Regions from separate parts of the Sutcliffiella sp. NPDC057660 genome, predicted to be linked through region 2. Evidence: a T-box and tRNA genes for the amino acid it is inferred to sense, from the RefSeq annotation. Region 2 holds a T-box; the other holds one or more tRNA genes.
The links. A T-box is a leader RNA that pairs with one kind of tRNA and senses whether it is charged. The one in region 2 lies ahead of ACFVAD_RS18045 (glutamine--tRNA ligase/YqeY domain fusion protein), so its partner is inferred to be a tRNA-Gln.
Positions count from the first base shown of each region.

Region 1: it has a tRNA-Gln gene. The T-box ahead of ACFVAD_RS18045 (glutamine--tRNA ligase/YqeY domain fusion protein) is inferred to sense a tRNA for this amino acid. The anticodon was not compared.

Region 1 covers NZ_JBHVHV010000004.1:274,495-277,957, forward strand. Annotated here, with positions in the region: gene queG (tRNA epoxyqueuosine(34) reductase QueG) at 1-773, opposite strand, end outside; gene ACFVAD_RS06025 (B3/B4 domain-containing protein) at 890-1,588, shown strand; tRNA gene ACFVAD_RS06030 (tRNA-Gly) at 1,707-1,780, opposite strand; tRNA gene ACFVAD_RS06035 (tRNA-Leu) at 1,815-1,895, opposite strand; tRNA gene ACFVAD_RS06040 (tRNA-Leu) at 1,920-2,008, opposite strand; tRNA gene ACFVAD_RS06045 (tRNA-Cys) at 2,041-2,114, opposite strand; tRNA gene ACFVAD_RS06050 (tRNA-Gly) at 2,126-2,200, opposite strand; tRNA gene ACFVAD_RS06055 (tRNA-Gln) at 2,205-2,279, opposite strand; tRNA gene ACFVAD_RS06060 (tRNA-His) at 2,349-2,424, opposite strand; tRNA gene ACFVAD_RS06065 (tRNA-Trp) at 2,442-2,515, opposite strand; tRNA gene ACFVAD_RS06070 (tRNA-Tyr) at 2,547-2,630, opposite strand; tRNA gene ACFVAD_RS06075 (tRNA-Thr) at 2,638-2,713, opposite strand; tRNA gene ACFVAD_RS06080 (tRNA-Phe) at 2,758-2,830, opposite strand; tRNA gene ACFVAD_RS06085 (tRNA-Asp) at 2,838-2,913, opposite strand; tRNA gene ACFVAD_RS06090 (tRNA-Met) at 2,918-2,994, opposite strand; tRNA gene ACFVAD_RS06095 (tRNA-Val) at 3,034-3,109, opposite strand; tRNA gene ACFVAD_RS06100 (tRNA-Glu) at 3,151-3,225, opposite strand; tRNA gene ACFVAD_RS06105 (tRNA-Ser) at 3,235-3,326, opposite strand; tRNA gene ACFVAD_RS06110 (tRNA-Asn) at 3,333-3,407, opposite strand; rRNA gene rrf (5S ribosomal RNA) at 3,417-3,463, opposite strand, start outside.
Region 2 covers NZ_JBHVHV010000016.1:15,339-18,801, reverse strand. Annotated here, with positions in the region: gene lepB (signal peptidase I) at 1-19, opposite strand, end outside; gene ACFVAD_RS18055 (hypothetical protein) at 222-392, opposite strand; gene ACFVAD_RS18050 (HAD-IIIA family hydrolase) at 424-951, opposite strand; T-box leader at 1,146-1,400, shown strand; gene ACFVAD_RS18045 (glutamine--tRNA ligase/YqeY domain fusion protein) at 1,471-3,153, shown strand.

The sequences.
Region 1 (3,463 bases), on a different contig from region 2:
TGAAAGTCCATCCCCTTGTTTTCAGGACATACCGTCTGACATGTATCACAGCCATAAAGTCGGTTACCGAGCTTTGACCGATACTCCTCTGCCAGAAAACCTTTCGTCTGTGTCAAAAAAGCAATGCATTTATTCGAATCGAGCTGTCCACCTTGAACAAGCGCACCTGTCGGACAAACCTCCACACATTTATTGCAAGTACCGCAATTATCCTCCAAAGGCTGATCCGGCTCAAAGGCAATGGTCGTAATCATTTCCCCAAGGTACACATAAGACCCAAACTCGGGAGTAATGATTGCACAATTCTTACCGCTCCAGCCGATCCCTGCACGTTCCGCTACAGCACGGTCACTAAGCTCACCTGTATCAACCATTGATTTCATAGATGCATCAGGATGTTTCTCCCTTATGAATGCCTCCAGCTGCTGGAGCTTATCCCTTAATAAATGATGATAATCCACTCCCCAGGAAGCACGGCAGAAAATCCCTCTCCGATCCTCCCGTGTACTCCGTGGAGCATCCTTTAGCTTCGACGGATAGGCCAAGGCGATGGCAATGATTGATTTAGCTCTTGGAAGCAGCAATTCAGGATTCGTCCTCTTCTCAATATCCGACTCCTCAAAGCCGGACTGAAACCCGTTTTCCTGCTGAACCCGAAGCCTCTCCTTCAATCCGGTAAAGACACCTGCACTTGCAAATCCGATTTTATCGATACCAATCTCTTTGCTAAAAGCAATTATCTCGTCTTTCAGCTTCTGGTTGGCTATATTCAAAATAAACACCTCCTTTATAAAAACGGCTTAAAGCCTTTCTATCAGTCATCATTTCTATATCCTAAACGAAATATGTTACACTTACCATATTGAAAACAATGGAAGGGATGAAAAGTATGAGAGTAACGCTGGAATCTACAGTCAAAGAACTTATCCCCAATGCAAAATTCGGTATCATATTCTATGAAGATATCACAATTGGCAGCTCTCCTCAAATGCTGAAAGGAAGGATCCGATTATTCCAGGAATCCTTGAACATAGACCTAGTGGATAAAGAGATGAAAGACATTCCGGGAATAATGGAATGGCGATCTATTTTCAAACAGACCGGAACAGACCCTTCCAGATATCGTCCTTCAGTGGAAGCCCTTTATCGCCGTATAAAAAAAGGACAGTTCCTGGAGCCTTTCAACTCTGCTGTAGACCTGAATAATTTCTTTTCCCTGAAATATGAAATCCCTCTTGGCATCTATGATTCCACTAAGATTAACGGGGATATCTCCATCACAATTGGAGAGGAAGATAACACCTACGAAGGACTGAACGGCCGTGAAGTCACCCTTCATAACATGGTACATACAAAAGACGCCACAAGCTCCTTCGGCAGTCCCTTTGTAGACAGCAAAAGAACAGCCATCACAGAAGCCACCACCTCAGCAGTACATATCATATACCTTAAACCCTCCATGGACAATACAGAATGCCAAGAAATGCTGGAAGCCATTCTAAAAATGTTCACCCAGGTCCATGGCGGCACGGGACGCGTGGTCATGGTGGGGACAGGTTCCTTGTCCCACATAAACAGAACCATGTAAATGGAGAGCCTCTTCTTTAAACTAGAAGGGGCATTTTCATTCGTACCCATATATGAACAAATTAAAAAACGCAATGCATCGTTTTCAAGAAACGAGACACTGCGTTATATACTATGTATGGAGCGGGTGATGGGAATCGAACCCACGACATCAGCTTGGAAGGCTGAGGTTTTACCATTAAACTACACCCGCATAGACAGGTTGGATAACTTGTCTATAAAATAAGTACCGGTGGCCGGGGTCGAACCGGCACTCCAGAGGAACACGATTTTGAGTCGTGCGCGTCTGCCAATTCCGCCACACCGGCATAACAATAACTCAACTATTCAAATGGTGCCGAGGACCGGAATCGAACCGGTACGGTAGTCACCTACCGCAGGATTTTAAGTCCTGTGCGTCTGCCAGTTCCGCCACCCCGGCTTATATAGTTATAAGCCTTCGTTTTTGAATAGTGGAGGTGGCAACCGGATTTGAACCGGTGATAAAGGTTTTGCAGACCTTGGCCTTACCACTTGGCTATGCCACCTGAATTTTTTTTGGAGCGGAAGACGGGATTCGAACCCGCGACCCCCACCTTGGCAAGGTGGTGTTCTACCACTGAACTACTTCCGCAAAATGGCTGGGCTAGCTGGATTCGAACCAACGCATGTCGCAGTCAAAGTGCGATGCCTTACCGCTTGGCTATAGCCCAATAATATTGCTTTTAATATTTATGCTATTTGTATTGATCTATATGACTAAATCAATCATTTAAAAATAATGGGGCGACTGATGGGAATCGAACCCACGAATGCCTGAACCACAATCAGGTGCGTTAACCACTTCGCCACAACCGCCACAATATGAATATAATTGGCAGGGGCAGTAGGAATCGAACCCACACCGGAGGTTTTGGAGACCTCTGTTCTACCGTTAAACTATGCCCCTATAGATGAATATGTTACTCTTTTTAAAAAAATGGTGGAGGGGGGCAGATTCGAACTGCCGAACCCTAAGGAGCGGATTTACAGTCCGCCGCGTTTAGCCACTTCGCTACCCCTCCATATATGTGGTGCCGGCGATAGGAGTCGAACCCACGACCTACTGATTACAAGTCAGTTGCTCTACCAACTGAGCTACACCGGCAAATGAGAAAGGATGATTATTTTCACTACGTGAAAGAATCAAAGTGGCTCGGGACGGAATCGAACCGCCGACACATGGATTTTCAGTCCATTGCTCTACCAACTGAGCTACCGAGCCTTATAAATGGCGGTCCCGACCGGGATCGAACCGGCGATCTCCTGCGTGACAGGCAGGCATGTTAACCGCTACACCACGGGACCATTTTGGTTGCGGGGACAGGATTTGAACCTGCGACCTTCGGGTTATGAGCCCGACGAGCTACCAGACTGCTCCACCCCGCGATAATAATAATTAAGTTATAGTATTCTATAAAAACTTAATGGTGGAGGATGACGGGATCGAACCGCCGACCCTCTGCTTGTAAGGCAGATGCTCTCCCAGCTGAGCTAATCCTCCTATGTATGGGGAAAGTTATTTTCGCTAGCGCGAAAAAACTATGGTGACCCGTACGGGATTCGAACCCGTGTTACCGCCGTGAAAGGGCGGTGTCTTAACCGCTTGACCAACGGGCCAACAAATAATGGCGGAGAGCAAGGGATTTGAACCCTTGAGACGGCGTTGACCGTCTACACGATTTCCAATCGTGCTCCTTCGGCCACTCGGACAGCTCTCCATAATATGGCTCCACCAGTAGGATTCGAACCTACGACCCTTCGGTTAACAGCCGAATGCTCTACCGCTGAGCTATGGTGGATCAATATCAGCCTGGCAACGTCCTACTCTCACAGGGGGACAACCCCCAACTACCAT
Region 2 (3,463 bases):
CTTTTCTATCAACTGTCATTTCCTTCATCCTTTCTTCTAGCGGGAGTCCAAATATCTATATAAAAAACCAAAAAAAGAACACTCATAGAAGCTTATCCTATTCTAGATAAGCTTCCTTATATTGCATTGCATAGATACTATCCTTCTCCTAAAGAATATTTTACAAGGTAATGAATATTAACTAATTGAAATTCTTTAGAATTATGTTACTTGTTAAACACTTACAGAAACTTCCCTAACCACTCGAAGACTTGTTGATAATAGTCATCGATGTTTTCCTGGCGCCATGAACTTTGATGGTGATCTTCATCATAGAGCACAAGTTGGGCTGGTTTATTCAACCTCTTCAGTGCGGAAAACATCGGTCCTGCTTCAGCATGACTTTTAATCACGAAAAAACACCTTTGTATCCAATTCGAATTTTTATTGATCTAGCATCCATTTCACAGCATCCAATAGATTTTCAGCTACAAAATCAGGCTCCACTTCTTTCCATTTTTGACGGTACGCAGCGAGTGAGCTCCTGCCCCATCCTGTCAAAACCAATATTTTTGTTGCACCCACTGAATGTGCAGCTAGCATATCGGTTTCTCCAACATCCCCGATGAAAACGGTTTTTGTTAAGTCTATGTTATGTTTTTTAGCAGCTTCCAACAATAATCCCGGATTCGGCTTGTGGCAGTCACACCCTTCAGTATGACTATGCGGACAAATGAAAACATCATCAAAGCCATAGGACATGAATTCTTTGGAAAAATCATTGATTGTCGCTTCACCTCTGCTGATCCTGTGCTGGTTCGTGCATGCAAACATTTTTATTCCATTGTCCTTTAACAGCTGAAAAGCAGATAGACTAAACGGATAAGGAGTAAATTCCCTTGGATGAATAAAATGCCCCGTACCACCAATGGTTCCATCGCGGTCAATAAATACAGCTTGAATATCTTTCATTTTCAGCAAGAAAAATCACATCCTAAAAAATAATCCTCTGTTACCTAATACCAATTATTTCAAAAAAACTTAATTTTCACAAGATTTTTCCCGAAAAAGGGATCTTATGCTCCTTCTTAAAATTTTTGCGGGAAGTATCTTTACATTTGATTAAGACATTGATAAGATATTTGATAATTTAATAACCAAGAATTGTAATTGCGATGATGAGAAGAGTAGATAAAATTAATTCTTTGCAGAGAGCTCCGGAAGCTGAAAAGGAGTAAGAATGATTTATCGAACCAAGGCTCTGAGCATTCACATTGGAACTTTTTAGGGATAGTGTGACAGGTGCTCCTGTTATAGGGCTAGGGTATACGTATTGAATTAATACCGTACCTGATGAGGTTAATATGGCAACATATTGACAAACTGGGGTGGTACCACGGATCTAAAATCTCGTCCCCAAGACTGAATGAGTCTTGGGGGTGGGATTTTTTTTATTGGATAAAAACACTAATAATCTTAGGAGGGTCTAATATGGACGGGAAAACGGAAGCGAACCATAACAGTTTGGAAAGGGTCATTATCGAGGATTTGGAAAACGGAGCATACAGTAGAACGATTTGCACAAGGTTCCCTCCAGAACCGAATGGTCATCTTCATATCGGAAGTGCCTATGCGATTAATATGAACTACCGGATTGCTCAACATTTCAATGGAGATTTCAACCTCCGCTTTGACGATACGAATCCTTTAAAAGAAGAAAGCGAATATGTCGATTCCATCATTGAAGACATGAATTGGCTCGGCTATCCTCCCGGTGATCGGATATTTTATGGATCGGATTATTCAAACGAGATATTCGATGCAGCAATCAGCTTAATAAAATCCGGAAAAGCCTATGTGTGCGGATTGTCTCAGGAGGAGACGAGGGAATTTCGCGGTACCCTGACAGAGCCTGGGAAAAACAGCCCTTATAGGGAAAGGCCGGTAGAAGAAAACCTCAAGTTATTTTTGAAGATGAAAAATGGCGAATTTCCAACAGGCTCGATGGTGTTAAGAGCAAAGATTGATATGGCATCCCCAAACATGAATATAAGGGATCCTATTCTGTACCGGATTATCCATGCAAGCCATTATAGAACGGGCAGCCAATGGTGTATTTATCCCATGTATGATTTTGCCCACCCGATACAGGACGCTATTGAAGGTGTCACCCACTCATTCTGCTCGATAGAGTTCAAAGACCATCGCCCACTGTACGAATGGGTGCTGACAGAACTGAATATAATTCAACCACCAAAGCAGAGGGAGTTTGGAAGAGTTAATATAACCGGTGTTGTGACAAGTAAACGGTATCTGCGGGAATTGGTAACAGGAAATGTTGTAGATGGATGGGATGACCCGAGATTGCCTACTATAAGCGGGCTAAGGAGAAGGGGATTCACTCCAGGCAGCATAAGAAATTTCATAAATGACATCGGTTTTATCAGGCATCAAAGCATTGTGGATATTGCCATGCTGGAAAGCACACTTAGAAATGAGTTGAAAACAAAAGCGAATAGTGCGATGGCGGTATTGAACCCTTTGAAGGTTACGATAACCAATTATCCTGAAGACAAGACCGAACTTCTATCAATTGAAAATAATACAGAAAACAAAGAGTTAGGCCACAGGGATGTTCTCTTTTCAAAAGAGCTGTATATAGAAAGAGAGGACTTTATGGAAGTGCCGGCTAAAGGATTTAAAAGACTATCCTTACATTCCGAAGTCCGCTTGAAGGGTGCCTATTTCATTAAGTGTAATGAAGTGATTAAAGATGATGCTACAGGGGAGATATTGGAGCTTAGATGCACATATGATCAAAAAACCAAAAGCGGAACGGGGTTCACCGGAAGAAAAGTCAAGGGGACTATTCATTGGGTTTCCGCATTGAACAGCGAAACTGCGGAGGTTCATCTTTTTGAAAAACTGTTCGAAGATGAAGACAGTGTAAAGGATACAGAAAAAACATGGGAGCAGAAAATCAATCCAAAATCGAAAACAGTCCTGAAAAATTGCAGAATCGAATCTTGGATGAAAAATGTAAAAGTCGAAGATAGATTCCAATTTCTACGCCACGGTTATTTTTGCCTGGATAAGCACTCAACGGAAAATACGCTGATCTTCAACAGGATTGTCCCATTGAAGGACTCCTGGACAGGAAAGCCCGGAAGATAAAGGTCAAGTTGCATCCGAAAACAAGACGGATATGAAAAAGCAGGAAGTCCATGACTCCCTGCTTCAGACTGTAGACAAACTCAAAGTAATTCGGGTTTGTCTACAGGTTTTTGTGTAGCTATCCGTCCCAGGCATAGACCAGCTTGTACCAACGGAATCAGTTCAGTGACTCTCCGAATGAAGTGGCCAATCTAAAGAACAGGCCCTTACAGCCGGCTTGTTGATGTTCAAAAAAGTTGTCTACGGACTACCCGGATTTCCTCTTTGCGGTTTGAGGTTATTGCTAATTTTGTCGAACGATGCGTTTTGT